One region of the Bacillus jepli genome, then DNA from elsewhere that is predicted to be linked to it. Evidence: riboswitches for the same ligand, from Rfam matches in the RefSeq annotation. Region 1 holds a riboswitch; each other region holds the start of a gene.
What was found. A riboswitch is a leader RNA that binds a small molecule or an ion and turns the genes downstream of it on or off. The one in region 1 is predicted to bind S-adenosylmethionine.
Positions count from the first base shown of each region.

Region 2: it holds a riboswitch for S-adenosylmethionine, as region 1 does, so the genes downstream of both, ABC371_RS00915 (PLP-dependent aspartate aminotransferase family protein) here and ABC371_RS16280 (carboxymuconolactone decarboxylase family protein) in region 1, are expected to answer to the same signal.
Region 3: it holds a riboswitch for S-adenosylmethionine, as region 1 does, so the genes downstream of both, ABC371_RS23235 (5-methyltetrahydropteroyltriglutamate--homocysteine S-methyltransferase) here and ABC371_RS16280 (carboxymuconolactone decarboxylase family protein) in region 1, are expected to answer to the same signal.

Region 1 is NZ_JBDFMO010000001.1:3,176,855-3,187,539, reverse strand. It holds gene ehuD (ectoine/hydroxyectoine ABC transporter permease subunit EhuD) at 1-179, opposite strand, end outside; gene ABC371_RS16305 (amino acid ABC transporter permease) at 179-841, opposite strand; gene ehuB (ectoine/hydroxyectoine ABC transporter substrate-binding protein EhuB) at 910-1,809, opposite strand; gene ABC371_RS16295 (metal-dependent hydrolase) at 2,223-3,182, opposite strand; gene ABC371_RS16290 (HAAS domain-containing protein) at 3,447-4,202, opposite strand; gene ABC371_RS16285 (PadR family transcriptional regulator) at 4,207-4,530, opposite strand; gene ABC371_RS16280 (carboxymuconolactone decarboxylase family protein) at 4,723-5,391, opposite strand; SAM riboswitch class I at 5,552-5,660, opposite strand; gene tenA (thiaminase II) at 5,784-6,464, opposite strand; TPP riboswitch at 6,563-6,663, opposite strand; gene trmL (tRNA (uridine(34)/cytosine(34)/5-carboxymethylaminomethyluridine(34)-2'-O)-methyltransferase TrmL) at 6,783-7,253, opposite strand; gene ABC371_RS16265 (YidH family protein) at 7,349-7,735, opposite strand; gene ABC371_RS16260 (DUF3231 family protein) at 7,865-8,893, shown strand; gene ABC371_RS16255 (glycine zipper domain-containing protein) at 8,993-9,451, opposite strand; gene ABC371_RS16250 (ATP-binding cassette domain-containing protein) at 9,667-10,685, opposite strand, start outside.
Region 2 is NZ_JBDFMO010000001.1:172,169-182,853, forward strand. It holds gene ABC371_RS00885 (YczE/YyaS/YitT family protein) at 1-406, opposite strand, end outside; gene ABC371_RS00890 (acetyl-CoA C-acyltransferase) at 583-1,740, opposite strand; gene ABC371_RS00895 (MFS transporter) at 1,786-3,114, opposite strand; gene ABC371_RS00900 (Zn-ribbon domain-containing OB-fold protein) at 3,163-3,582, opposite strand; gene ABC371_RS00905 (thiolase family protein) at 3,579-4,745, opposite strand; gene ABC371_RS00910 (acetoacetate--CoA ligase) at 4,745-6,709, opposite strand; gene ABC371_RS00915 (PLP-dependent aspartate aminotransferase family protein) at 6,833-8,632, opposite strand; SAM riboswitch class I at 8,739-8,850, opposite strand; SAM riboswitch class I at 9,050-9,156, opposite strand; gene ABC371_RS00920 (aldo/keto reductase) at 9,298-10,281, opposite strand; gene xylB (xylulokinase) at 10,326-10,685, opposite strand, start outside.
Region 3 is NZ_JBDFMO010000001.1:4,566,789-4,577,473, forward strand. It holds gene ABC371_RS23215 (sigma-70 family RNA polymerase sigma factor) at 181-891, shown strand; gene clpP (ATP-dependent Clp endopeptidase proteolytic subunit ClpP) at 896-1,498, shown strand; partial or broken gene ABC371_RS23225 (Na+/H+ antiporter NhaC family protein) at 1,563-2,878, opposite strand; gene ABC371_RS23230 (SDR family NAD(P)-dependent oxidoreductase) at 2,920-3,684, opposite strand; gene ABC371_RS23235 (5-methyltetrahydropteroyltriglutamate--homocysteine S-methyltransferase) at 3,813-4,916, opposite strand; SAM riboswitch class I at 5,028-5,129, opposite strand; gene ABC371_RS23240 (DMT family transporter) at 5,251-6,129, opposite strand; gene ABC371_RS23245 (DUF3189 family protein) at 6,351-6,857, shown strand; gene ABC371_RS23250 (AbgT family transporter) at 6,950-8,476, opposite strand; gene ABC371_RS23255 (M20 metallopeptidase family protein) at 8,498-9,676, opposite strand; gene ABC371_RS23260 (mechanosensitive ion channel family protein) at 9,989-10,685, opposite strand, start outside.

The sequences.
Region 1 (10,685 bases):
AACTCAAGAACAAATGAAATCAGCCACTGAACAGGTTTAAAAGGAATTCGTTTTAACATTACCCAAACAAAACCAAATATCATTGCAAACAGATAACAGGCGATTGTCACCCCAAGGGTCACCCACATCCCTTTGAATATCATCGGAAGTGATCCAAAAAACATATTCCAATCCCACATTATTCGCTAGCCACTCCCTTCGATGATTGTTTTTCCGCCCACTTTGTTAAACCGATTAAAGGTAAGGCGATTACAAAATAAAAAATAAGAATGAATAAATATACAGTAGGCGTCGAAGAAAGATTGGTATTTGTATAAAGTTGGCCTCTATACACAATATCAGCCAAGCCTACGAGTGATATGAGTGAGGTTGCCTTCAACATTTGAATCAGATAATTGCCGAATTCCGGTAGCATCATCCTTACTGCCTGGGGTAAAATAACAATTTTCATACGTTGAAAGCGTGACATGTTCAGAGCAATGGCTGCTTCTGTTTGTCCATGTGAAACGGAGAGGATTGAACCACGAACCGTTTCCGACATATACGCTCCATAGTTCATTGAAATTGCAATTACACATGCCCAAAATTCAGATCCTAAATCAATTCCAAACAAAATCGGAAGCGCGTAGAAGAACCAAAACAACTGAATGATTAATGAGGTTCCGCGAAAGATTTCTACGAAAAAACCTGTGAATTTTCGAATAAAAAAGTTCATTGATAAGCGACCAAATCCCGCTAAAAATGCAATTAAAAAAGAGAAAAATGCAGACGTAACTAAAATAAGAATCGTAATATTAAGACCTTGAAGTAATATTGAAAAGATTTCACCTATTTGACTAATTGGACTCACCTCATTTGTTATGAAAAAAGGTCTCCCATACTGGGAGACCTATCCATCTTTTCCCCGTGTTATTTTAAACTTTCGATCACTTGTTCCGTCGTTAAATCATTTGGAACAAGGTTTCCTTCACCAAAACCAGATGGGGTAATGAGATCAAGAATCTCTCCATTTTCTTTAAGTTTCTGAAGTTCTGCATTATACGCTTCCCTTAGTTCTTCATTACTTTTCGCAAATGCTGCTGCACCAAAACTTGGTACACCTTTGATGTCTGGCTGCTCAAAATCTTCAACAAATTCTAGTGCGTTCTGATCAGAAGATTGTAAAGCCATTTTCACTGTCATTTCAGTACCAGTTGTTGCTTGAGCCCGACCTGATTGAACAGCAGAGAATGTCGCCGGAATATCAGCAACTTCAAGGATTTGGTCTTCGCTCACACCCATTTCTTTCAAGAACTCGATTTCTGTTGCACCAGACATGACCGCTACAATCACATCCGGATTGTCTGCAATATCTGAGTAGCTGTGAAGATCTAAGGGATTTCCTTTTTCAACAATTAAGCCTTCACCATATTGAATTTCTGGTTCACCAAATGCAACTTGTTCAGAACGTTCTGGTAAAATCGCCATTCCTGCTGTAATTACATCGAATTTGCCTGCTTTTACCCCCGGAATCAACTGATTCCACTCGGCAATTTGACCTTTTACATTTTCAATTCCCATATTGTGAAAAACCTTTGTCGCAATCTCAACGGCTGCCCCTTTTAATTCACCCGTTTTGGGATCTTGATAGGCATATGGTGCCTCATTCGCAAAACCAATCGTAACGGTACCTTTTTCTTTCAACTCATCTAAACTAGATCCTCCTGATTTGGCCCCCTTAGTCGTGCCTCCCGCTTCCTCTCCTGTGCCACAAGCTGTCATGATTCCTAAGACTAGTACTAAAAATAAAATTGATAATCTTTTTTTCATTTACCTACATACCCCCAAAATTTTTTTAAACTAGCAAAATTGCTAATTGTTGATGCTTTTTTTGAATTCTTAAACGAAAAGATTAAAGACATAATAAAATTGTATATCTTTTTAGAATAATTGCTCAAATCTCATATTTTTGGATATTTCAGGATATTTTAGGATTATGTATGTTGAGGGCTGCTGACTTGGTGGATAGGCAAACATCCTCGATTAGATGGACGTATGCTCCGAATCACTCGACATCAGTGTGGAATCACAAATTTGTCTGATTGTTTAGAAGGACGTAGGACAACTAAATAATAACTTGGAATTAACTATGCTATTTTTACAAACAAAAAGCACCACATATTGCGGTGCAAATGAGAAGTATATTTATAGATGGAAAGGGTGGACTGTAGTTACTTCATACTTTATTCAACACTTTCTGTAGGTCTAATGAATCCACGTTTTATTTCACTATGAACAAAATTAAGCTTTCGATCTAATTTAATAATGGCCACATACGGTTCATCGATCCTAGATTGATAGCGAAGATCATACCAATGTACCTCATAACCGTCCATTTTTTCAATAATTTTGGCATGTATGCAATCCGATTGTTTTTTTATAAAGTGCACAAATGTATTTTTCTTTGATGCACAGATAATTTTGTTTTTTTCATCTGCTTTCATTACGTCTTTTGACCAAGTGATACGACCATTTTCATATTTTCCAAGCTTATATCGATCATTCAAACTCGCAATAATCCCCCAGTGATCGATGCGAAACATTGGAATTAGCGTGTAGGTTACTCCTGAATCTCGTTGGCAAAGCAGCTTTCTTTTTATCTTGCGTTGTATGACATATCGGAGCAAAACGTATATGAAAATAAGAATATACAGATAAGAAAATACAATGCCGGGTGATAAACCCATAAACCATAAAACAGTTCCAAGTAAATGTCCGAGCATAATAAACGGATCAAAGATTGGCAGGATATTTAATGCAATCCAGTTATTACGCAACGGTCGAAATGCCTGTGTTCCATAAATGTTAAAAATATCTGATATCACATGGAGAAGTACTGCTAAACAGGTCCAAAACAAAAAAGTAGAAAAGTATAATCCACCATTGACCATCGAGGCACCACCAGCAATACAGAAGATTAGCATCGCTTGGGCGGGGATCGAATGACTAAAGCCTCGATGCTTTTGAACATAAATATCATTCCCTTTCCACTTATGAATGATATCTATATCAGGAGCATTAGAGCCTACAATTGTACAAAACAACATAGATGAAAGTAGTTCTGGATGATTGGCCATCGTTGGGTCAAGAAAGGACAAACCCGCCAAACCCACTCCTGTCATAACATGCGTAGCAGTATCCATACTGTTCTCCTCCTTTTTAGCATCTCACCTTTTGTTTGCCAAAATAAGATCTCATCACAATGACTAGGAAACATGTAAAGCCCCTTTCTATCCACTTACCTTTTTACCATTGTAGTAAGTGAATATTAAGGGGCTGTTAAAATCGCTTTAAGAAATATGGTTTTTATAAATGCTTTATGTTACGTGCATTAAAATAACGTAAAATTTCTCTTCTTGTTATAAAATTTCCATAGGGTAATGTATTCGTTTTATTACTATGCTTGCTCAGACAACCCTCTTTTTCCTTTTTTCTTGTATCAAGATATTCAAAATGATAAACACAAACATTAATACAAATGATGCCATACTAATGATAAGGATTGTTTCAACACTCCAGTCTGTAAAACGGGTAAAAATATCAGGAATAATCAGAAATGCTGGTATCCAAATGGGAGACCACATCTTACGCCAAATCGCTGTACCTATAAAAATACTAAAGCAAATCACGATCACAACTATATCTGCAGTTGTGCCACCTACAAAAAACGGCTTAACAAATATATCACTCACAACGATTAAGAGAATCGCTAATGTTGTGACAATCATACTGGCAATTACGCCCCCAAGAAAAAATTTCTTCTTTGAGTATTGCTTCCGACCTGCATTCTGTAAAAAGTAGACGTAAACAGCAAGCATTAACACAGCTAAAATGGGCATCCCAATGACTTGTATTATGTTTAGTTCAAACTCTCCTCTTATGGCAGGTCCTATGAGGAAATAGGCTATAAATCCAATAAAAAAGACTGGAAGGAATTTTAATAGACTATTATAATCTGTCTTCATTTCTTGTTTTAATGAAGCCATATATTGTTCTGGTGTTTGATCAATAATATCATTTATGCTTCTCCCACTTTTCTCTGCCTCGGTGAAATGATCCTTTAATTCCTCCATTAATTCCTTAATTTCTTGTTCATTTTTTCCTGACATCATTAAGTACATTCTGAGATTGTCGATAAATGCCTCACTTTTTGTTGATAACATATCCTTACCTCCCTTTCAGTAATTCGTTTACTGGTTTTGAAATTTGTTTCCATTCTTCCGTAATAATCTCTAATGCCTCGTGTCCCTTTTCAGTCAGAAAATAATATTTGCGATTCGGTCCTGATTCAGAGGGGCGCATTTCTCCCCTGATGAGCCCATTTTTCTGAAGCCGTAATAAAATTGGATAAATCGTTCCTTCACTTACATCTGCTAAACCGATATTCAGCAATTTTTGTGAAAGTTCATAACCATAAATAGGCTCCTTTTCGATGACAGCCAACACACATCCATCCAATACTCCCTTTAACAATTGGCTTCTTATTGACATCTCATCTTACTCCCCCCTCTAGTTTGCTATACAAGGTAGTGAACAAAAAAATAAAGTTATTCTTAGGTAGTTGGTTTAACAAGATAGCTGATATAAAAAACAACTATCTTGTTATACAAAATAGTTGTTTTAAGTGTAAATTTATTTCATTTTTTTGTCAATAGGTTTTTTCTATAATGATAATGTTCCTACTTAATTTTCATCATACGCATTAAGTGCGTTCACACTGTGCGCCAGCGCAGATCCTTCTTTTAATGCAACGGCAACGAAAATAGCTTCAGAAATTTCTTCCAAATCAGCGCCTGCTTTTTTAGCATTTTTCGTATGAAGATCGATGCAGTACGGACAACCCGTTGTATGTGCGCAAGCAACCGCAATCAACTCTTTGTCCTTTTCTGTTAAGTTTTGCGCTTTGAGCGACTTACTGTCAAAATCAATAAATGCTTTAAATGCCTCTCCACTCAAGTCCGCAAATTCTTTCAGTCTAGCAAAATAGGATGCCTTATACAGTTCTTCATCACCATTTCCATCATATGCGTTGAGTGCATTCACCCCATGTGCTAAAGAAGAACCAGCCTTTAATGCAGTCGCAACAAAAATAGCTTCCGCCACTTCCTCTTTCGTTGAGTCATTCTTTTTCGCATTGCCAACATGTAAATCAATGCAATATGGACAACCTGTGATATGCGCGACCGCCACGGCAATCAGTTCCTTTTGCTTCACGGAAAGTCTTCCCGCTGCTAAAGCTTGGCTATCAAACTTGATGAAAGATTGAAAGGTCTCTGGGGCATACTGTTTCAATTCTGGAAGTCTTCCGAAGTATTCCTTTTTGTACAAGCTATCTGTTTTTGTTACTGTCATTTTGCATCTCTCCCTTAGGTATTTTCCCCAATTAAAATACGATTTTTCACATCAACTTACTTAGTTTTTGTAAAATGTGGACACCTAATATACGTTTAAGTGTAAACATATAAAATTTAAAAAGCCCCTTCCGATGAGGAAGAGGCATTATGTACGTCCACACTCATCTTTCAAGCATTTGCTTGCTGGAATTAGCACCTTGATACATTCATCGTAACGGTTGCTGCGGGATCAACGGACCAGTTTCCTCCCCCGACTCTTGATAAGAGAAAATCGTATTTAATTTAGGAATCTATTACTTACTACCTTACATGAATTGACAAAAGCTTGTCAACAGAAATATTAGATTATTTCGAAAAAGTAGCCATTAACCGAGTTTTGAGATTTAACACTTATAGGTTAATCGGCCACTCCTCTAAATGCTCTGCCATATCCCAAAACATGTATTCGTACATGCTTGTTTTTACGACAATTTCTTCAAGAATTGCTAGTTCTCGTTCAGATTTTCCACTAGCCATTACATTGAGAAGAGTTTTACAATCATCGGATAACTTCGTAAATTCATCGGATGCATACATTTTAACCCATTCTCCATAAAATTCATGTTCGATGGATCCAGGCCATGTTACGAGCTCTTTTCCAATAAAATTATAACTCCAAGCACAAGTAAGGACGGCTGCAACAACATTTTCAACACCGCCAAGGTGGGCGACGTTCAGCATGTAACTTGTGTAAGAAGTCGTAGTTGATGCAGGCTTTGTGGCCTCTAGTTCTTCATGAGAGATACCAAATTTCGCGGCATATTGACGGTGAAGATCCATCTCCACCTCAAGCGTACCATGTAAAAGATTTGCAAAAATGGACATTGTTTTTAAATCGGGAGCTTTTGCACTTCCTATCGCAAATAGACGGCTATACTCAATTAAGTACACATAATCTTGTTTCATATAATGTTTAAATTTTTCCTTTTCCAACCAGCCCTCGCCTATCCCTTTGACGAAAGGATGTTCCAAATACGAATTCCAAATTGGTTCTACTCGATTCCATAAACGATCAGTAAATAAACGACTCACTTTCATTTCCCCTCTCTACTTTTGACATCAGGGAGAAAAAACAAAACCCATCACTAGTGACTAGAAATGGGTTCGGTAATATATCATCGTATACACGACAAATACCAACTCCACTTCCCTACGCTAGTGTTACCTAGATCAGGTTCAAAGGGTCGATATTTCTATCTCTCAGCAAATACATGCTCCCCTAGTCGAATTGTTAGATTATTAAGTTACTATATATTAGTTAAACATAGCCGCTGAAAATAAGCAAATGTTCGAAAGATTACCAGACCTGTTATGTGCAAGCCAAAAAAATCCTCCAAGATGGAAGATTTCTTATTTCAAATTCGGATATCCTTGTTGTCTTAATGCCTCATATACCAATATCGCAGCGGTGTTTGAAAGGTTAAGGGATCGAACATGCTGATTCATTGGGATTCTTAAAAAATGATTTTTATGTTTTTCTAGCAAAACTTTAGGTAAGCCTGTTGTTTCTTTTCCAAACATAAAATAATGTTCTTTTGAAACATCGCTGAAATCAAAAGCTGAATGTGTTTTTTCGCCAAACGTTTCAATATAGTAAAACTCACCTTGATTTTTCGAAAAAAAGTCATCTAATGAGTCATAATACGTGATATTGACGGAATGCCAGAAATCGAAACCCGCTCGTTTGATCATTTCTTCATCTGTTGAAAAGCCAAGTGGCCGGATTAAATGTAAGGCTGTATCCGTTGCAGCACAAGTACGTGCAATATTTCCTGTATTAGCCGGAATATCTGGTTGATAAAGTACTACATGTATTGCCAAGAATGGTCACTCCTAACTATAATTTCAATCCAAATTATAGCATATAGACCGCGGACAGAGGAACTTTAGATGAGTTCGTTATACCCAGTTTGCCCTTACAAAATTACAAAGTAAATCCCAAAGACGACTGCAATCGTTATGACAAAAACGCCAAGGGTGAGCACCGTGGTTTTGGGAGTGCGGAACGTCTGGTTATTAATCGCATTGATTTTTCTCATATAGGCAATCATAGCCATAATAATAGTCAGAATGCCAATCCCAACAGAAAATAGTCCAATCACATTTGCTAATAGATCCCCTGTCGAGGAAAGGCTGGTTTTCATTGTAAAATGCAAATTCGTTACAAGGAACCCAACCCCAATAATCGCAATTGCCGTTCTTACCCATGCTAAAAATGTTCTTTCATTCGCAAGATGCTGCTGAATGTATTTAGAATCCACTGTTTGATTGTTCTCCACTTTTTTCGGGTTATCTCTATTCATAACATCACCCTCTTTATACTCAAGTTTAAACCTTCTTAAAATACTAGTTCGGTTATCAGTGTTTAATTCGTAGCTACATTCCATAAAATAACCCAAGAATACTAATTGATAAAATCGGAGGTATTTTCTTTGGGTATCTTTAAGGAAAGTAAAAATAAAACCAACAGATTAACCGCTGCTGAAGTATCCGCACTGTGGCTTCAGTATATGGGTGATAGTATGGCTATATGTGTATACAAATATTTTCTTAACATCGTTGAAAACAAAGAGATTAAACCTATTTTAGAAAGTTCATTACAGTTAGCTGAAAGCCATATTACGAAAATTAGCAAATTCTTTAAAAATGCTAATTACAAACTACCAACTGGATTTACAGAGAGTGACGTAAATGTCAACGCACCTCGACTTTTTTCTGATCAATTTTTATTATTTTATTCCTATATTATGACCATCCATGGGTTGACCGCTTATAGTTTAGCAATCACAAACACGGAACGAAAAGACATTCAAAATTACTTCTTTGAGTGTACGGAATCTTCTAAGGAACTGTTTCAAAAAATAGTGGAATTAGCTAAAAACGAGCCAAAATTCACTAGTGTACCAACCATTCCTTCACCAAAAGAAAGCGCGTTTATTGAATCACCAGGGTTCGTTTCAAATTTAATGGGTGACAAACGACCACTTAATAGTTCGGAAATTAGCACCCTTTTCTTCAATTCAACGAAAACTGGATTTATCAAATCATTAAGTTTAGCTTTTAGTCAGGTAGCTAGGTCAGAGGAAGTTCGAACTTTTATGGTGAAGAACGTGAAATTAGCAGGAAAAGATGCCGAAAGTTTTGATCTAATTTTACAACAGGATCATTTACCAATCCCTGAGAAATGGGATGCTGAGGTTACCGATTCAACAATCAGTCCATTCTCTGACAAATTGATTATGTTTCACGCTGGATTTTTAGTCAATGCCGCTCTTTCCTACTACGGGGCATCATTAGGATCCAGCTTCAGGTCGGATATTATCGTTAACTATTCTAAAGTCTTTACCCATGCTATGGAGGCAGGTGCATTTTCTTACAATATTATGGTGAAACACGGATGGTTAGAAAAACAACCAGAAGCAATTGATAGAAAATCGTTAGCAAAAGGTTCAAATAAGTAGACGTAAAAAGGAGAGATCGACTAGTCTCTCCTTTTTATGTCCATCCTGTTCCCGCCAAGTTAAAACAAGAAAAACGCGAAAACCTTCTAATGTATGAAACTAAATTGTATTTCCCTTTTTCTTAGCATCTGCATCCAAACCAGCACCGATAGCAATGCCCATACTCAACCCAATCGGTATTCCTAACCCAATATTTTCAAATATCGTTAATCCAAACACAATACCCAAACTCATCCCTATTGACATGTATAATGTTAAGTACATTCCCTCAGGTACCAACTTATGCTTCTTTTGAAGATGAGACACAATGTCATTAATCACTTTTTTATGTTGGTTTAGAACCGTATCAATCCGGTCTATATTCGCTTCTAGCTGAATAAAATGATTTTTCAATTCAAGCAAATAGAGCTGACAATCCGCACAGTTTTCTGAAAATGAAGCGAGCTTTTGAACCACTCGTTCACACTTATTTAAATTTAGTTTTTTACAACTTTCTTTGCTAATGGCGCTCTTCAACTTCTTTATAGTTGTTAATAATTCATCTGCTTGGTTTTCCATCGTAGCCCCCCCTTTGAGAAAATTAGAAATCATATCAAGACCGTTCTACTTGTATCCCCTGTATATTTGTTCACATTTTTTACTTATATTTATCTACGATTCAAACTAAATTAAGTTTCGCTTTTCATATGAAATGATAAAAAAAGCAGCCCTAATTAACTAGGACTACCAACGAAAACAATTTCTGTTACACTACCGTACAGGCACCTATACTCTTAAATATATTTCGCAGTTATCGACCGCTCACAATTCTTAAGTCCTGCTGGTGGGCCTTCGTATAGAATTTCTCCACCACCAGTTCCACCATCCGGTCCTAAATCTATGATCCAATCACTGTTTCGAATCACGTCCAGGTTATGTTCGATCACAATCACTGTATTGCCCTTTTCGACTAATTTTTCGATAATCACTAATATATTCGAGACATCTGAAAGGTGCAATCCGGTTGTTGGTTCATCGAGAATATAGATATTGCCCTTCTTATTAAGCTCTTTTGCAAGTTTCAGTCGTTGACTTTCTCCACCGGACAATGTGTTTAGGGGTTGTCCTAATGATAGATAGCCTAATCCAACTGTTGCCATGCTTTTTAGCTGTCTCTGGATGTCTTTCGCTTCAAAAAACTCCGCGGCTTCCGCGACAGTCATCTCCATTATGTCTACAATATTTTTTCCCTTATAGAGGTATTGAAGCACTTCTTGTTTGTAACGATCGCCATGACATACGCTACATTCCATTTCCATTTTATCCATAAAAGATAAATTAAGCTCTACTGTCCCAGTTCCTCCACAAGTTTCGCAGGCCCCTTTAGAGTTATAGCTGAATAACCCACTCTCCACATTATTTGCTTCAGAAAAGGCTTTTCGAATCGAATTCATAATCCCAGAGAAGGTTGCTGGATTAGAACGTATGTTACCGTGTACCTGGCTTTGATCAATACGAATCGATTCTGTATAATCTTTTGCAAAGACCTCGTTTACAAGCGTACTTTTCCCTGAACCCGCTACTCCCGTAACAGCTGTAAATACACCAATTGGGACGCGAAGGCTGACATTTTTTAAATTGTGCAGATTACTTTTTTGGCTTTCTAAAAACTCATTAACTGGTTTTGGGTTTTCTTTGATTTCCATCTTCTTGTTTAAATACTGAGCTGTAAGTGTATCTGAAGACAATAACCCTTGATAACTTCCACTATACATAATATTGCCACCGTTAGTACCAGCATTTGGACCCACAT
Region 2 (10,685 bases), 3.0 Mb from region 1:
TTCCATCAATTGGCGTTTTTGGTAAATTTGCCTCCATATATATTCCAATCCCTACACCGGCAAAAATAAGCCCTGCAACGAAACTCCCCCACTGCAACTCCCAGGAAGATGAAAAGTCGGCATTCCTTAGGACAAAGTAAAACCAAATATCGAGAAACACACTTCGAATAAGAATGGGAATGACTGACTCAATGCGCAATCTTGTTTTTTCAATGATCCAGGTGATTCCCGTAAAAATCACCTGCGTTATTATTGACCATGTACCTATGGTTAATCCCAAATGGATGTTTAGTCCAACCGCCACCGTATCCCACGGGCCCGCCCCAATAAATGATAGAATAATAATCGCAATCCCAAGAGCGGTGAGAGCTAACCCCCCTAAATAAATGACTATGCGTTTTGACATGATGCACCTCTAAAAGTAAAAATCAAAATAATTATTTAATTATAACACTATTGCGAATAAAAAGATTTAAAGAAATAAGCATCCGCCCCTAAGGACAGACGCCTTCATTTCGAAAATCATCTCTAAACTTCTCCATTACACATTCGAGTGTTCTTCTTTATATCTAGTTCCTATTTTTAGTCTACTTCTATCAAGATGGCTGCTCCTTGACCTCCACCGCCGCACATGGATGCAATCCCTCTGCCTCCTCCGCGCCGTTTCAGTTCATGAGCAAGAGTTAACACTAGCCGGAAGCCACTTGCACCTAGAGGGTGCCCCAGAGAAATCGCTCCTCCATTCACATTCACTACATCAGATGGTAGCCCTAGTTCGCGCTGACTAGCGATAACGACACTTGCAAAAGCTTCATTTATTTCGAACAAATCAATATCTGAAAGACGTAAATTTGTACGGTCCAATACAGCCCGTATTGCGTTTGCTGGCTGAAGATGCAAGGATGGATCTGGCCCTGCTACAAATGACCAATCAACAATTGTTGCAAGCGGTGACTTTCCTATTTTTTCACATGTATCTAAACTAGAAAGTAGACCTGCACTCGCGCCATCAGACATCTGACTAGCATTTCCAGCCGTAATAGTCCCTCCGTCTTCAAATGCTGGAAGAAGTTTTTGTAGCTTGTCAATGGAGGTTTGAGGCCGAATACATTCATCCTCGGTGATAAGGTGATCTGAAACATTCACTCCAACTATTTCATCCTTAAAAACTCCAGCACTTTGTGCCTTTGCTGCCCTTAATTGGGAGAGTAGAGCATATTCATCTTGTTCTTCTCGGCTAATTTGCAATTCCCGATTCGTTTTTTCAGATAACCCGCCCATGGATTGATCAGAAAGTGCACACCACAATCCGTCATTCAAAGTATCGTAGAATTCAACAGCACCCATTTTCACTTCTCTTCTAAGGTTAGATACATGAGGAGCATTTGTCATTGATTCAAACCCACCAACAACGAATAGGTCCCCTTCTCCTCTCTCAATGCGGCGTGCGGCATCAGAAACAGCTGCTAAACTAGCTATACATACGCTGTTTAATGTTAATGCAGGTGTGTTTATATCAATTCCTGCGTTGACCGCCACTTGACGTGCTGGATTTTGCCCTTGCCCAGCCTGTATTACTTGACCAAGGATAACACCATCTGCCTTGGTGGCTACAGGATAACGGCGAATAAGCTCTGAAACTGTAGCCGTACCTAGTTCAGTTGCTGTATTCCTGCTGAAACTTCCCTTGAACCGTCCAATAGGAGAACGAACTCCATCAATTAATACAGTTTTCTTCAACGAAATCACCCATCCTTTTAGGAGATTATTTGAAACTAAACTAAATTACTGGGTTAGTGAATCACGGTACGTTTCCCGTGCGAATAACGTTGCAACAATGCTTATCACACCTAATGCGACTAAATATAGAATGATTGGTAAGCTTTGCCCATCATATTTTGCTAGTAACCAAGTCGCAATTAGAGGGGAAAATCCACCTGCTAAGATAGCCCCAATTTGGTAACCAATGGAAGCACCACTTAAACGAACCTTCGACCCAAAAAGCTCAGAGTAGTATACTGCCTGAGGTCCGTAGACAGAGTCATGTATGACATTCAATCCAAGCACGATTCCGATTGTAATCCAAATTACCGATCCTGTATCCATCAGCGCGAAAAATGGAAAAATGAATAGCGTCGTCGCTATTGTTCCACCCAAATAGACGGGTTTACGGCCAATCTTATCAGATAAATAGGACCATAGTGGCATGGTCACAAACCCAACTACTGAAGAGATCATAACTGCATTCAGACCAATGGATCGATCGACATTAACCGTACCTACGAGATACGTTAGCACAAAAACAGAATAGATATAAAAGGTTGCATTTTGAACTAATTTCATACCAATCGTTAAGAATAATGGTTTTTTCTGGGTACGTAGTACAGTGAGTACAGGCTTTTCCTCTAACTGTTTCTTTTCTGCCAAATCCTCAAATACAGGCGATTCACTTACTCTTAAGCGAATCCAAAGTCCGATAATGACAAGTACCGCACTGAGTAAAAATGGAATACGCCAGCCCCAGGCAAGGAAAGCTTCATTTGACATACTGTTATTTACCATTGAGAATACGAATGTGGATAAAAGCAGACCAGCAGGAACTCCCATTTGTGGGAAGCTACCGTATAACCCCCGTTTTCCTTTCGGAGCATGTTCAACAGCCATTACCACCGCTGAACCCCACTCGCCTCCAACAGCAAATCCCTGTAAAATGCGTAGAAGACTTATTAATAGTGGAGCCATCAATCCAATCGTTTGATAGGATGGAATCAGTCCCATCAAAAATGTGGCTATTCCCATTAATAACAGAGACAATGTCAGCATTTTTTTTCGGCCAACTTTATCGCCGAAATGACCGAATACCATACTACCTAATGGTCGTGCTATAAATCCTGCAGCATATGAACCAAAGGCTGCTAATGTCCCATATAGAGGATCGAAAGTCGGAAAAAACAATGCTGGAAATACTAAAGCCGCAGCTGTACCGTATAAGTAGAAATCATACCATTCAATTGTAGTACCAATAAAGCTAGCCAAACCGACCTTGCGATGTTCTTTAGAAAAACCCTTTTTCTCTGTATTTATATCCTCCTGAAGTACTGGAGCTGTAGACATCGACTTTCCTCCCTGTTTACGTTGGTGTAATAGTTCTTAAAACGATTTTCATTCCTTACTTTCGAAAAATGGCAACCACACATCATTGCATTTTATATATTTGACTTTCAGTGGCTGCCCGATTTTTAATTCTTGATCAGAATCAACTAATAGATGTGTCAGCATCGATGGACCTTCTTCTAATTCAACAACCCCTAATGCATAAGGTGTAACTGCTGCCCACCCTGGATGACCAGGTCTGTGTACAATGCTCCACGTCTTTAACGTTCCTTCTCCTGAAGCTATTTTCCATTCTAATTGATTACTCCAACAATGCGGGCAATGGGAACGAGGATAAAATACCCATTCACCACAATCACAGCATTTCTGTAAAATAAATTCTTTACGAGCCACCGCGTCCCAGAACGGCTTGGTGATTGGTGTAATTGTTGGACCTGGGACCGTTAATTTTTCAAATTTCTCGATCATGCTTCCACCCCCAAGACCAATGCAGCAGCTTCACTCAATGTAGCTCCATTCCCTGTTATTAGAGCATGATGTGCATTTGGAATTTGTCGCAAATCTGCTTCATGTCGCAATTGATGAACCGCTTCGATTATATGCGACATTCCTCCTGCAAGGTCTGCCTGACCAAAACCTAGTTGCCCACCATGTGTGTTAAGTGGCCAATCCCCATCATGACCGAAAGAATGCTCCTTCATCCAGGAACCAAATCTTCCAGGTGCACATAGACCGGCATTTTCTAATGTTTGTGCAACTACACTCGTATAGCAATCATAGATAGACAATAAATTCATGTCTTGCACGGATAATCCCGCTTGGTCCAATGCTCTTGGGATTGCATAGCTTAGTGGAGCATTTTCCAATGCAGGGGCTTGGCTGACGGCTCTATGAGTGATTTTCTCACCCGCCCCTAGCAAATAAACTGGAGGATGTCCTCCCTTAGAGGCATTTTTAACGGAGGTAACAACAACCGCTGCCCCACCTGCTACAGGCATTACGATTTCAAATAAATGCAAGGGATCCACAATTAGCGGAGAATTCAACACGTCCTCAACTGAGGCTGGTTTTCCGTATGTAATGGCTTTTGGGTTGAGCTGCGCATTTTTTCGTGCCCAATGAGCAATGAGTGCAAAATCTTCTTGTTTCGATCCATACTCGGCCATGTGCCGTTGCTTTAACAGCGCATAAGAAGTGTTTGCGCCAGAAGCACCAAATGGAACGTCAAATTCTCGAATGGGATTACGGTTTGGTGAACGTAAGGCTTTTCCCTTTTCGTTGATATTTGCAAGCACACATACAACTGTTTCACACATTCCCGCTTCTATTGCAGCTACCGCTCTCCATATCATTCCCGCACCCGTGGCGCCTCCAAGATCAACTACATTTGACATTGTCGGTTCAAGACCAAGGTATTCCGCAACAGTAGCTGGAACATGCTGTGGAGTTTCGCCTACTTGGGGGCCAATTAATAAACCATCTATCTCGTCTTTTTCAATTCCGGCATCTTGAATAGCCAGCCTTACTGACTCGGCAATTAATGCAAGAGTTGTCACACCCTCGCTATAGCGGACTGGAGTAAGCTCTCCAATCCCTATAATTGCACCTTTTGGAACTCGGCGTTTAACCATTATACGAAACTCCTTTCAGACAAGCTGCTAAATTCTTCTAGGCATGCAGGGTTGGCAAGTGAGCCCCTGTTCTTAATTGGGTGTCCAAGCACCGTTGAACGAACTGCCCCCTCTACCTTTTTGCCGTTGATCGTATATGGAATTTCCTTCACACAGTAAATACGTCTTGGCACATGCCGCGGTGAAGCTTTTTCCCTAACTTCCTTACGAATATAATTCGCTAATGTATCATCCAATGATCCATCCTCGGTGACGACACACAGTGCGATCTCCTCATCATTGTCGACAGGGAAGCCAAAAACGATTGAGTCCTGTACCTGAGGAAGCTGCTCCACAACTCGATAGATTTCAGCAGTTCCAATTCGGACACCGCCAGGATTAAGCGTAGTATCTGCTCTTCCGTAAATAACCAATGTTTGCTCTATTGTCTGTTCAGCGAAGTCACCATGGGACCATATACCAGGACGTTCAGCAAAATAGGCGGAAAAATAGCGCTCATCTCCGTCCTCTCCCCAGAATGTAATTGGCATACTAGGAAAAGCCTTTGTACACACTAACTCCCCTTTTTCATTGATGACAGATACTCCTCTTTCATCGAGGACATCTACTGCCATACCAAGTGCTTTACAGGTAATTTCCCCCCGTCTTACTGGATGTACAGGAGAACCCATCACAAAGCATCCGATGATTTCGGTACCACCTGAAATCGAAGCCAACATGATATCCTGCTTAATGTCACTATAAATCCAGTCATATTGTTCTGCCGATAAAGGTGCTCCACAAGAAAGAATACTGCGTAAAGAAGAAAGTTTATGTTTCTGCCCCACCTGATAACCTGACTTCATCAAGGTGTCTAAATACTTCGGGCTCGTTCCGAAATGGGTAAGCCCAATTTCTTCTGAGATTTCCCAAAGGATCCCTATATTCGCCTTAGGTATTGGTGACCCATCATAGAGAAGAATGGCAGCACCGCTTGCTAATCCAGATAACAGCCAAGGATACATCATCCATGCCGTATTTGTGTACCAAAACAAGACATCTCCAGATTTTAAATCACAATGTAACTGATGTTCCTTTAAGTGTTGAATTAATGTACCGCCAACTGAATGAACAATAGCCTTTGGCAGCCCAGTAGTCCCCGAAGTATAAAGGATGTAAAGCGGATGATTGAAGGGAACACGGGTAAATTCCAGATGAGATGATTCATTTTGACATAGCTCCTGCCAGCTCATCACTTTCGTTTCTTGATTAATCGATATATCTGCACTCTCAGATAAAGTCACGATAGCGAAAACATCGTTAAGTACCTCACTTACAGCTGAAATGTTTTCTCGAATATCATAATACTTTCCGTTATATTGATAATCCAAAGTTGCAATTAATACCTTTGGATGAACTTGCCCAATACGATCGATAATCCCTTTTGGACCAAAGTCAGGAGAGCATGATGTCCAAACTGCACCTAATGAAGTGGTTGCCAATAAGGCTACGAACGCTTCAATCCTATTTGTTACAACTCCAGCAACACGATCACCAGCACTTACTCCCAAACTCTTTAACCCAAACTGGGCCCGTGCAACCCTATTACGCAGTTCTCCCATTGTGATCGTTTGAGAGACGCCGTTTTCATCTGATTCAATAACCGCGGTTTGCCAATCGTCACCACGTAGTATATTTTCTGCAAAATTTATACTAGAATCAGGAAACCATTGTGTACCTAACATTCCACCATCGCTTGGAGGAACTACGACTCTTTCTCCTTTATCTCCAATTACATTTGAAAAGTCCCATACTGCTGACCAGAATGATTCAGGTTGAGCGACCGACCAGCGATGAAAGCGTTCATAGGGTAGGAGTGGAAAACCGACCTTTTGAGAAAATTTCATCAAATTTGACTGTGAGACCCAAGTTTCACTTGGCTCCCATAGAACCTTGGATTCTAGTAAGCTGTGTTGTGTTGTCATTTTCTATTCCTCCCTCATACTAAGAGAAGCATTACTCTCGCTACACCCATCCCTTAGTTCATGTTTTAATAGATTCTCTTTACAATCATCCCCTACCTAAAGAGGTAGGGGAATTTTTCTCAATTAAATTTCACAGGCATACGTAACAATAGCACCTCTGAGACGTTGTGCCTCCTTATAGGTACATCTGTTTTGTACAACTTCTAAACCTGCTTCTTTCGCAACTTCCACTGCCCTTGGGGAAATAACCCCTTCTTGTAGCCAAAATACTTTTGGTTGAATTTTTGCTGCTTCTGCTGCAACTCCAATCGCTGCCTCAGGACTGCGGAATACTTGAACGATATCAACCTTAACCGGAATAGATGTTAAATCTGGATAGGCCTGTTCCCCAAGTACTTCTGTTTCTCTTGGATTAACCGGGATAATTTTATAACCTAGACGCTGCATTTTTCGCGCAAGTCTATAGCTTGGACGAGCAGGGTTACCGCTTAGTCCAACGACAGCAATTGTTTTTGCTCGCTGAACTTCCTTTCCTTCTACTTCTTCACGAATAAATGTTGACTGGAGTGCCCAGCGAATGACTCCCTCATCATTAACTGCTGTTTCGCCTTTTTGTTCACCTTTTGATGAGATACCAGTCGCTTCATAAAAAGCCTGATCCAAGTCATTAACTAAATCACGGTAAGATTCAATACCAACCGATAAACGGATTAATTCTTCACTTACTCCTGTTTTTACTAACTCTTCCGGACTTAACTGCTGATGAGTTGTTGATGCTGGGTGAATAATAAGTGACTTGGCATCTCCAACATTGGCCACATGTGACCATAACGCAATGTTATTAATTACTTTCTTACCAGTCTCTCTACCACCCTTAATGCCAAAGTTCACGATAGAACCAAAGCCAGTTCGTAAATATTTTTTCGCAAGTTCATGTGCTGGATGCTCTTCTAGACCAGGGTATGAAACCCATTCAACCGCAGGATGGTCTTTTAAGAATTTTGCAACTTTCAGCGCATTTTCATTATGCTTTTCGATTCTTAAGTGTAATGTTTCAAGACCCTGTATCAATAGGAATGCACTATGCGGACTTAAAGATGAACCAAAGTCTCTTAATAGCTGCACTCTAAGCTTTGTACTAAATGCTAAAGTTCCAAATTCATTCGCATACTTAATTCCGTTATAACTTTGATCTGGCTCTGTAAATCCAGGAAACTTTTCACTGTTCCAATTAAAACGACCTCCATCAACGACTAACCCACCAATTGTAGTTCCGTGACCACCTATCCACTTTGTTGCGGAGTGAACCACTATATCAGCACCAAATTGGATTGGCTTACAAACATATGGAGAAGCAAATGTATTATCAATAATGAGCGGTACTCCATTTTCATGTGCAATCGCTGATACTGCTTCAATATCTAAAACATGCAAGCTTGGATTTCCAATCGTTTCAGCAAATACGGCCTTTGTTTTCGGCGTAATGGCTTTTCTAAAGTTTTCAGGGTCAGTTGGATCAACGAAATGAGTCTTGATTCCATATTTCGGAAGTGTAACGGCAAAAAGATTGTAAGTCCCTCCATATAAATTTGAAGCTGCTACAATTTCGTCTCCTGCTTGTGCGACGTTCATAATGGATAGAGCAATTGCGGCCATTCCTGAAGATGTTGCTACAGCTGCGACACCATCCTCCAACAACGCAATCCGTTTCTCAAGCACATCAACAGTCGGGTTACCAATTCGAGAATAAATATTACCTGACTCATCAAGACTAAAAAGACTTTGAGCATGATCTGTATTATGAAACACGAATGAACTAGTTTGATAAATCGGCACTGCACGTGAACCTGTTGTCGGATCTGGAGATTGACCTCCATGTAAAAGTATTGTCTCATCATCATACGTTTCATATTGTTTTGTCATTGTTTAATCCCCCAAATTTGATTTTTTGTGAGTTTTCTTGATTAGTTGATTACCTGCTTACTTTATGTAAATAAAAAGCCCCCTCAACATAAGAAGAGGGGGCCTCATCTTATCTTTCAGATGCCTTTGCATCTGCAGGAATTAGCACCTTTTCAAGCTTTCACTTGAAGGTTGCTGGACTTCTACGGGCCTGTTCCCTCAGTCTCTCTGGATAAGAAAATTCTATTAAAATGACGCGCTAACGCGTTAATTCTTCAACCATATAAAGTATTATAGAATACATCATTTTTACAGTCAATGTATTTTTTTGAAAAATTCATGTTTTCCTATAATTGGCCTTTTTCAAATTAAAAACCCCTTCTGAAAGAAAACAGAAGGGGAACAAGAACATACATCATACATATTCGTTCGTCCACCTTCTCATCTCCGGAATAGAAATACTTCCTCTGAACTTGGCACCGGGCATTCATATGCTGGTTGCCGAGGTTTCGTAGGGTCAGTCCCTCCACCTCTCTTGATAAGAAGAATCGCATTATTAAAGTATTTAATATGAATGTTAAAACATTTTAGATTACTTAGTCAATACCTTTTAAAAAATTTAATTAAGATAACTGGAGTTTTGTTTTTTTTCAATGATTTAAATAAGGATTAGAATGACCTTTCTCTTAATATGCACCTCTGATAAAATCTTTGACATTTTCATGGTAGAAGCGCTGAATCTTTTCCTTTTCTTCAGATGAAAAAGGTTTTGTTTCCAATGTAGTTAAATTATCTTGAACCTGTTTGACATTTTTGAATCCAGGAATAATACAAGTAATCTCTTCGTGATCTAATATCCAACGAAGGGCTGCACTTGCCATTGAGGTACGTCCTTCTGCAATCCATTTTAATTGGTCTGCGAGTTCCACACCCTTTTTAAAACCAAGACCAGCAAACGTTTCACCAACATTGAATGACTCGCCATTTTCGTTAAAGCGACGGTGATCATCTTCTTCAAAAACATGATTTGCTGTATATTTACCAGTAAGTAAACCGCTCGCAAGTGGCAATCGGACAAGTAGGCCAACATCTTTTTTGTAAGCCTCTGGAATCAGGGCTTCCAACGGCTTTTGGCGGAACATATTAAAAATAATCTGCAGGCTCTTCACGTTCGGATTTTCCAAGCAAACTAACCCTTCCTCAACAGTTTCCACACTTACCCCATAGTGACGAATTTTCCCTTCGCTTTGCAAGCAATCAAGAACTTCAAACACACTGCCATCGCGTAAAATTTCGGTCGCCGGACAATGAATTTGGTACAGGTCGATTGCCTCTCGGTTCAATCTACGAAGGCTATCTTCGCAGTAACGGCTTACTTGTTCGTAGCTATAATTTTTCGGGTCGAAAATATCCCCTTGACGACAGAATTTTGTCGCAATATGTATGCGATCTTCCTTGCCCTTTGTTGCTTTAGCCAACAGTTCTTCACTATGACCGTCACCGTATACATCGGCTGTGTCAAAAAAGTTAACACCTTGGTCAATGGCGAATTCCAAAGATTTCAGTGCCTCAGCATCATTTGTCTTTCCCCACGCACCGCCAATTGCCCATGTTCCAAAGCTAACTTCACTAAACTCTAACCCAGTGTTTCCTAGTTTACGATAGTTCACAGGTATCTCTCCTTAAAGAACCCCACGGTGCTGTGGGGTTCATTTTATTTTCGAAACTCTCTCAATTGCTCATTGAGGCCATTGGTTTGTGTGTAGACCTGTTGATACATAGCAAATAACTTTTGATATGCTTCCACGTTTTCTGGAATCGGTTCATATGTTTTTGAGGTTTGAAGAAATGCGTCAGCACACTCTTTTAATGATTCAAACCAGCCACATCCATATGCAGCAAGCATGGCAGCCCCCATTCCAGGACCTTGTTCAGAAGTTAGTTTTTCTATTTTCGCATTAAAAATATCAGCCTGCATTTGTAACCAAGTTTCATTTTTCGCACCGCCACCGATTGAAATGATGGTATCAATCGTTTTGCCACTGTTTCTAAATATCTCAATCGACTCATTTAA
Region 3 (10,685 bases), 1.4 Mb from region 1:
TTGGAATGGTTTATGACGCTTATGATAATTTTACAAAACCAACAAATGGTTTCTTGTTCAAGACCTTTACCTTGCATATAATGGAAACTAAGTAACCCTTAAAAATATTTATTACCCCCGTATCTTTTCATACCCTTTTATTCGTTTATAAAGTAGAGACGCGCTGAAGGAGTGATTGTTTTGCATAATAAGCTTTGGAATGAATCAGAGGATTATAGAGAACAGCAGGAATTTTTTACTGAGGAACAACTTCATGAACTCTATCCGGTGCTTCGACGATATTGCCAGTTTATATCCCAAAACAGCTGGGATGGAGAAGATCTCGTCCAGGAATCTTTGATGAAGGCATGGAAGCATTATAGGCACCACCCTACAATCTCTACAGCTTTAATAAATAAAATTGCCAAAAATGTATGGGTAGACACGGTGCGAAAACGAAGCAAAGAGTCTCTTGAAGGTATTAGTGATGATGGGTATGATGAATCCAGGCAAATTGAAGAGCGCTTTGAGGCTGTACAAGAGTTGATTAAAAAGCTAACACCGAAGCAAGCTGTGATCTTTGTTTTAAAAGAAGGGTTTCAGTTTCAACTATCTGAAATAGCTGAACTATTAAATACAAATGAAACTGCTGTTAAAGCCACCATTTATCGTGCAAAACAAAAAATGGCGAAGAAAGAACGAATTCCAACTATCGAGCAATATTGGACAGAGGAAGATCGTGAACAAATCCAACAAGTATTACATGAATCTTTAAACACTCAAGATCCATCCATATTAATCAGGACGATACCTTCTATCCGTTCTTTATCGAAACATACAAATCCAACTTGCTCTATGCAAAAATCACGTCTCTACAACTTTCCTTCAAGCATTGTCTCTATGGCTGCATAATAAGATGCAAGCGAATAAGGAGGAAAAGAATATGAATACGATACCATATGTAATTGAACAATCGAGTCGTGGGGAACGGTCGTATGATATTTACTCGAGGTTATTAAAAGATCGTATTATTTTGATTGGCGACGAAATAAATGATGCTGTTGCCAATAGTATAGTTGCACAGCTATTGTTTTTAGCAGCGGAAGATCCTGAAAAAGATATTTCTCTTTATATCAACAGTCCCGGAGGCTCCACATCTGCTGGTTTTGCCATTTTTGATACGATGCAATATATCAAACCAGATATTAGAACGATTTGTACAGGTATGGCTGCATCCTTTGGTGCCATGCTTTTGCTAGCCGGAACAAAAGGGAAAAGATTCGCCCTCCCAAATAGTGAAATCATGATCCATCAGCCCTTAGGTGGGGTGCGAGGTCAAGCAACTGAGATTGAAATTTCCGCTAAGCGCATCCTTAAGCTTCGAGAGCATACCAATCAAATCATTGCAGATCGTACCGGTCAACCTGTTGAGAAGGTAGCCAAAGATACCGATCGAGACTATTATATGAGTGCAGAAGAAGCGAAGGCATACGGGATTATAGATGAAATTATTAAATAACCGTCTTTATTAAAAAAGCGAATACCTTCTCAAATGGTACTCGCTTTTTACTTTATTATGTTTGTTATGCAGCCTTTTCTTTTTCAGTTTTATTTCGTTTAAATCTTGGAAACCCTATTAGAATGGCAATAATACACATATCAAAATCGCAATAGGATAATAGGAATATGGCAAAATGCTAATCGGCGAAATGGCTGCTAACCCTGATGCGACCAGCATTTGTCCGCCATATGGAACAAGACCTTGCCAGCTACTAGAAAAGATATCAAGAATACTTGCAGATTTTCGTAGATCAATTTGGTACTCATCCGCAATGTTTTTCGCTATTGGACCAGTGATAATAATAGAAATTGTATTGTTGGCGGTAGCTAAATCTGTTACACTAACCAACCCAGCAATTCCAAACTCCGCCCCTTTTTTCGTTTTAATTTTACTCGTTACAAAGTTTAAAAGCCATTGGATCCCACCATTATGCTGGATGATGCCAATCATACCACCGATTAAAATCGCAACAATCGCTAAATCCTCCATATTAATAACACCTTGGGAAACCGCCTTTATAAATCCAGACAGTGTGTAAGAACCATCCATTAAACCAATAATCCCTGCAAAAATGGTCCCACCTAGGAGAACAATTAACACATTAACCCCTAATAATGCAACAATTAGAACGGCAAGGTATGGAACTACTTTTATAAACTCATATGAGTACTCTCCCAAAGTTTCGACACGATTACCAGCAGTGACACTCCAAAGAATGACCGCAGAAACAATAACTGCAGGTAAAACAATTAGAAAATTGGTTTTAAATTTATCACTCATTTTCGTTTGTTGTGTTCGAACCGCTGCAATTGTCGTATCAGAAATCATCGAGAGGTTGTCACCAAACATCGCTCCACCAATGACCGTTCCCATTGCTAATGCCATTGGTATTCCAGTTTGCTCGGCAATGCCAATGCCTATTGGAGCAAGTGCAGCAACCGTACCCATAGATGTCCCCATTGATAAAGAAATGAAACAACCGACAATAAACAATCCAACCATTAATAGATTACTAGGAATAAAGGTTAAGCCCATATTGACGGTTGACTCCACAGCCCCCATGCCTCTTGCCGTTTCAGCAAATGCACCGGCTAAAATAAAGATAACCGCCAATAGCATAATGTTGGGGTGTCCAGCACCTTTTGTAAAAATATCAATTTTTGTTGATAATTTTTCTTTTCTATTCATCCCTAATGCAATTGCCGAAGCAATAATAATCGCAACGTTTAATGGCATATTTGAAAAATCACCGGAAATAGCTCCTGTGCCGACAAATAATAATACAAAAATTAATAATGGAAACAGCGCAGAGAGGCTTCCTTTTTTGACATCATTCATTTCGATCTACCCCTTTCATTTTATAATCCTAAAAAATAATATCAGTGCATCGTCATTCCACCTGTAACATTAATCCCTTGACCTGTCATATAATCTGAGTAGTTTGAAGCTAAAAACACGACAACATTTGCGATATCCTGAGGTTCAGCCGTTCTGCCAAGCGGAACCTGAGAATAGTCCTCCTGCCTGATTAACTCGGCCGTAAGTCCTCTTAATTCTCCACCTATTACTCGTTCTTTACGCTTCATGTCGGTTTCTACAATACCAGGACAAACTGCGTTCACATTGATTCCGTCCTGAGCCAATTCAATGGCCATTGTTTTAGTAAGACCTAGCACAGCATGTTTGGAAGCAACATAGCTTCCCATTAAGCGGTACCCATTTTTACCCGCTTGTGAGGAAATATTGATAATTTTCCCACCTTGCCCTTGTTCCTTCAGGATTCTTGCTACAGCTTTACTGAACAGGTATACTCCTTTTGCATTCACATCCATTACAAGGTCCCAGTCTTCTTCTTTTATATCAATGGCATAATCCATTTTTGAAATTCCTGCGTTATTTACTAAAATATCCAAACGTCCAAAATGCTTTACTACTTCTTGAACTGCTTTTTCAACCTGTGCGCTTTTTGTAACATCTGCCTGGAAGTAAACAAGCTGTTCATTGGTATTTTTCGTGATTACTTCCTTATCGACAACAGCTACTTTTGCCCCACAGTCCAAAAAAGCGTCCACAATCGCCTTTCCAATTCCTTGGGCACCGCCAGTTACAATTGCTACTTTTCCTGTTAAATCCATACAATACATACTGTTTTCCCCCATACCTTAACGTTCAAGTATTCCTATCTAATTACTTGGTTTTATTTTTAAAAGGGACGTAGGGACAGGTCCACTGTCCCTACTTTTAAAATGAATTGAACAAGGAATCTTCGCCCTTATCCCCAAATCTCTTTTGAAATATCTACAATGTACTTCAGTTTTGCCCATTGCTCATCTTCCGTTAAAATATTTCCGTGGTGAGTGGATGCAAAACCACATTGTGGGCTGATACATAATTTTTCGATTGGTACAAATTGTGATGCTTCTTTTACACGCTCGATGATATTTTCTTTAGATTCTAATTCTCCACGTTTTGATGTGAATACACCTAGAACAACGCGAGGACCGTCATTTGGGATATGCTCCAATGGCGTGAAGTCCCCTGAACGATCATCATCATACTCTAGGAAAAAGCCATCTACTTTTTCTTTCGCAAACAGGGTAGGAGCAATTTTTGCATAGCTACCTTCGAATGCCCAGTTAGAGCGGTAATTTCCACGGCAAAGGTGAGTTGTGATTGTTAAATCTTCCGGCTTGCCTTCTAGTACGCCATTGGCTACTTTTAACGCTAATTCAATTAATTCTTCACGAGTAGAACCACTATCATTAAAAGGAATTTCCGGTGCATTCAGACCTGCAATGTACACATCATCTAGTTGTAGGTAACGGCAGCCAGCCTCGTAAAATGCTTTGATTGCATCACGATAGGTTTGAATAATATCATTTGCGTACTCTTCAAGGTTCGGATAGATTTCCTTGTTGCGAATCCCAGCGTTAAAAAGTTGATTTGGACTTGGAATCGTTTGTTTTGCAATCGAACGGTCACCCACGATTTCCTTGAATTCAATAAAGTCTTTCACATGTGGGTGATCAGGGTTAAATGAAATTTTCCCGATAACACGCACGTCATAGGCTTCTGTTTCTTCACCCTTGAATTTAAATCCATGTTCTGGAACGTAGCCCTCTACTCCGTTTAAACACTCTAAGAAATCTGTATGCCAAAATCTGCGGCGAAATTCACCATCTGTAACAGCTTGTAAGCCAATTTCAATTTGTTTATCAACAATCTTTTTAATTTCTTCTGTTTCAATTTCATGAAGTTCCTGTGCTGTAATATCTCCTGCTTGAAAATCCTTTCTAGCCTGATGAATTCTTTCTGGACGTAATAAACTTCCTACATGATCTGCTCGAAATGGTGCTTTTACTAACGTTGTTGTCATTTTTATCTTCTCCTACCTTTTTCATTTTTTACGACTTGCCTTTTCGTTCCATAACAAAAACCCTCTTCTAAAAATAAGAAGAGGGTTGAAAAGACAAATGAAGTGCCGCTCTTCTTATCTTCAAGCTTCTTGCTACTGGAATTGGCACAGTACTTTAACTAGTCTGTTGCCGAGGCTTCAAAGGGCCAGTCCCTCCACCTCTCTGGATAAGAAAAATTTGAAATATTTAATTATGATTTAACTTTACCTCAAAAAAGTAAATTGTCAATACGTAATTTTCAATCAAATCAAAATAATGAAAAGCTGGGACGAGGAACCTGTCCCTCAGTCCCATTTATGATTTCCGTCCCTTTTTCCAATTCATCTCACTGATAAAAGTAGACCCCAATATTAAGATTCCCCCTACCATTTGGACAACATTCATACTTTCATTCAATATGATAGCCGCCATGATCACGGCAGAAATGGGATCGAGATAGCTTAATACTGCGATTGTTTGCCCTTTTAATTTCTTTAAAACTGAAAAATAGATGAGGTACGCGACCCCAGTATGGACAATTCCCACAATTAATAACAGACTGATAGATTGAAGTTCCAAATCTGAGTAATTTAAATTTTGCGTTCCTAGGACATATGGAAACAAGACAATTGAAGCCGTCAAAAGCTGCATAATAGTAGTCTCAAAATCTGAAAGGTCTTTAATAAATTTATTAAGGAGAATCATACTTGTGTAGAAAGCCGCGGCCAATAATCCATACATAATACCCATAGAATGGTTCTTAGCCCCTCCAGCCGCTTCCCCGCCTGGATTAACAACCAAAAGGAACCCTATAAATGCAAGTGTAATACCTAGCCCCTTCATCCAATTCCACTTTTCCTTCAGTATAAAAGGGGCCAAAATCATCACAAACACCGGGGCAAAATAATAACTAAGAGTGGCGTTCGCAATCGTTGTATAACGATAAGACTCGAATAAAAAAATCCAATTAAACCCCAATGCTGCGCCCGATAAAAGGAGTAAGACTAGATTCTTCTTTGACGTTTTGAATGAAAACTTCTTCTTGACTAGAAAACTAGCACCAATTAAAAATAAGCAACCAAATGCTCCCCTGAACAATGCAATTTCGCTAGATGACAAATTAATATTCTTCACAAACAAACCAATGCTACCAAAAATCAGCATCACGATAATAAAAATAAACTTTGCCTTCATATTCCTTCTCCTAGTGGGTCATGGGAACAGGTTCATTGTCCCAAAATTTGGGACAGTGAACCTGTCCCTCTGTCCCATTTTAATGCAAAAAAAAGAAGTCCTCAACTTCAAGTGAAACGGTTTAAAATATGAATTTTAAAAAAGGAGCTTTAAATGCTAATTGAGCATTAGGTTGTAAATTTTTGGAGATAATAAAAGGGAATCGCATAAGGAGGACCACAATGATATACATCTATAACGACTATGCTGGGACACATAGTACAGCAATAGCGGCAGCCTACCACTTAAATAAGCTTCCTACTGATCGAAAGCTAACGAAAGAAGAAATTTTGCATGTAGATTATTTTAATAAACTAACTAAGAAGGACTTTGGAAAAATGATCTTCCACGGGATTGATGAGGATGGTCATCCTGTCTATTCGATTGGTCGCAAGAGGAGTAAATTAGTCGTCCCCGCTCTTAAACAATTGAGTACAATCCTACAAGAAAGATATGGACAGGAAGAAAAAATCATTTTCTCCAATACATCTCCAACGGTTCCGTTTGCCATGACAATGGGTGGCTTTTTCTCAAGAGGCATTCATATTGATTTCATCGGTGTTCCTCTTCTTGTACTAGGTGCAAAGCAAGCCTGTGGTACGATTCAGCATTTAGTTGAACATACAAAGCAAACAGCCAAGTCCTCGACTGAGGAAATTGTGGTATTAGATAATAAAAATTTCAAATAAAAAAGCACTCACAAAAGCTTTAAATAGCCATTGTGAGTGTCCTAATTCAAACAATGTCACGCCGATCTCATGCGTTTTAATCCTAGATCTCGTTAAAAATGAATGGGGCCTTGTGGTCCAACTGGAAGACCGACTAAGTACCAAACTACGGCAATTATGATCCAGAATATCCCGAAGAATACTGTGTACGGAAATAGCGCAGAAATCAATGTTCCTAGCCCGATATTTTTATCGTATTTCTTTGCAAAAGATAATAGAAGTACTAAATATGGGAGCATCGGTGTAATTGGATTTGTAATTGAATCCCCAACTCGATAAATCGCTTGGGTAAAGGCTGGATGGTAATCCAAATACATAAACATTGGCACAAAGATTGGAGCAAGAATCGCCCATTTTGCAGACGCACTGCCAATTAGTAAATTTACAAATGCAACAAATAGAATGAACATAATGATTAAAGGTACACCTGTTATTCCAATATCATTTAGGAAATTAGCCCCTTTTATCGCAATGATTGGACCTAGATTACTCGCACTGAAGAATGAAAGTAATTGTGCAGCAAAGAACACTAAAACAATGTAAGGTCCCATTGTACTCATAGACTTTCCAAGCATCTCTCCAAAATCTTTTGAACTAGTAATCGTTTTAGCACCAAGTCCATAAAAGAATCCAGGAATAAAGAAGAAGATTGTTAGGATGGGGACAATCCCTGAAATTAATGGAGATCCATCAATAATCGAACCCGTTTCTGGATTACGTAAAATGCCATTCTCAGGAATAATAAGCGCCAATAAGACTATTAAAAATAGCGCCGTAGAAATTCCTGCCCATTTTAGACCGCGGCTCTCCTCTAATGAAATCGATTCTATTGCCTCAATTTCACCTGTATATTTACCAAATCGCGGAATAGTAAATTTATGTGTAACCCATAGAGAAACAAATAAAAGGATAATGGCCGATACCACTATAAAATAATAGTTCATTGCCGGATTCGCTGCATAATTTGGGTCTACTGTCTGAGCAGCAGGACCGGTGAAGCCTGCAACAAGTGTATCAGACATCCCGATAATGAAATTCGCTGCAAACGCTCCTAGCGTGGAGGCATAGGCCATAACTAGACCTACAAGTGGATGATAACCAAAAGCCAACAATACACTTGCTGCAAGTGGCGGCAAGACGATTGGACCAGCATCACCAGCTGCATTCCCAACAATTGCAATTAAAATAATGATAGGAATAATTAGCTTTTTAGGAGTCGTTATGACAGCACGCTTCATAATGGTCGAGAAGAAGCCACTATTTTCTGCCATTCCAATCCCGATCATCATAACAAGAACCATACCAAGTGGAGCAAATGAGGTAAAGTTCGTCACTGAATTTAATAGAATGGAAACTAGACCATCTCCAGTTAAGAGATTAGTTGCCACTACCTCTTCCCCTGTAATGGGATGTGTTACGGATACATGGAATAACGATGTGATATAGGATGAAATCAAGGTAATAACACAAAGAATAATAAATAATACAATTGGATCTGGTAGCTTATTCCCTGCGTACTCAATTGAATCTAGCATTCGATTAAAAAATGTTTTATTCCTTTTCGTCGTTTTTTGAGACATAAATAACTCCCTTCAAAATGTTTAATTAGTGTTGGTTAAAGTTAGCGCTGTAAAGACATGGAATCGCAATCCATCTTTTAACGCTTCTTCTTCAAAATCAAATTTCGGATGATGGTGTGGATATGTGATACCCTTCTCTTCGTTTCCTGCACCTATAATGACAAAACAACCTGGTTTCTCATCACTGAATGCTGAAAAATCTTCTCCACCAAGAAGAGGGTCAACCCACTCTAGTGTTCGGTCAGGCAAAAATTCTTCTAGTACATGGACAACTTGATCTGTCACTTTCTTGTCATTGATCACAGAACTATAGCCATACGTATAGTTGACCTTTACTTCAACGCCGTTTGCTTTCGCAATCCCTTCAGCAACTTCAATGATTCGATTTTTAACAAGTTCACGTACTTCAGAACTCAACGTACGAACGGATCCACCAATTTCAACGGTATCTGGAATGACATTCAACGCTAGCCCACCCGCTTGGAATTTAGTCACAGACACGACGCTTGGCTCTAAAGGATCTATTGAACGTGAAACAATGTGATTAAGACCTGTAACAATTTGTGCACCAGTCGCAAGAGGATCAATTGTTAAGTGAGGCGTTGAAGCATGTCCGCCTTTTCCTTGAACAGTGATTTCAAATACATCACTTGCTGCGGTAACAGCCCCGTAGCGGATGTTTATCGTTCCAAATGGAACCGTCGAGAATAAGTGGACACCGACTACTTCATCAACTCCATCAAGTACTCCAGCCGCAACCATTTCTTGAGCACCACCAGGTGGCAGTTCTTCAGCATGTTGGAAAATAAAGACGATTTCACCAGCTAAATCTTCTTTATGTGCTGTCAAAATCTTAGCCGCTCCTAGTAACATCGACGTATGACCATCGTGTCCACATGCATGCATCACACCACTCGTTGTTGATGCAAACGGAAGCCCCGTTTCTTCAACAATAGGCAATGCGTCCATATCTGCACGTAGAGCAATAACTTTTCCTTGCTTAGCTCCCTTTAAGCGGGCTACTACACTTGTTTTTGTTGGACGTGATAATTCAAAGCCACCAAAGCTTTCAAGCAGGTCATATACAAAATTAGATGTATGTTCCTCTTGAAAAGAGAGTTCTGGATGTTGATGTAAGAATCGACGCCATTCGATTACCTCTTGATAAACACGATCTATTTGTAGAAGAATATCATTCATTTTTAAAGTAACATCTCCCTTTTCGTTTCTTATTGTTGATTAATCAGTTAAAAAGTAATTACACAAATACTTTAGTACGTTAATATGATATATAAATTTAGAGAATATTTCAATGGAAAATTATATTAATATTTTTCAGAATTCAATGTATTACATTCAATATTCCTGTTATAACAGCATTCCATCGAGCACAGTTACTAATATCCCAAGTTATTAGGGATTATAAAATTTTCATAAAAAACTTTTAAAAAACGCAAAAGGCAATATCCTAATGGATATTACCTTTAAATAACTATACCTATAAAAATCTCATCAATTTTCGTATGTTTTGTTAATTTTTAACTTTTCCTCTTCGCTAGCTATTCCATCCTCTTTCGTTTCAGTCAACATTGTTTTCACATCATGTCCAGATGGATTTTGGAATAAGCGGAGCCCAAATTCCTGAGCAACAGCAAACAGATGGTCAAAAATATTAGCTTGGGTTGTTTCGTACACAGCCCACCTTACATCGTTCGTAAATGCATATATTTCAAGTGGCAACCCATGCTCAGTTGGAGCAAGTTGTCTAACCATCAATGTCATGTTCTGATTTATACCTGAATGCTGTTGAAGGTAATTGCTAATATATGCTCGGAATACCCCGATATTCGTTAGAGCTCTTCCGTTGACAGGATTGTTGCGGTTAATCTCATGCTTGATGTTGTATTCTTCAATTTCATGTTCTCTATTTGTGATGTAATTCGATATGAGTTGGATCTGTTTAAATCTCTCAATCATTTCCTCGGTACAAAATGAAATACTATTTGTATCGATAAATAAAGAGCGCTTGATTCTCCGCCCACCTGAGGACTGCATTCCTCTCCAATTGATAAATGAATCCGAAATCATGGCATAGCTCGGTATCGTCGTGATCGTTTTATCAAAATTTTGCACTTTAACTGTGACTAGTGAGATATCAATTACATCCCCATCTGCCCCATACTTAGGCATTTCAATCCAATCACCAACT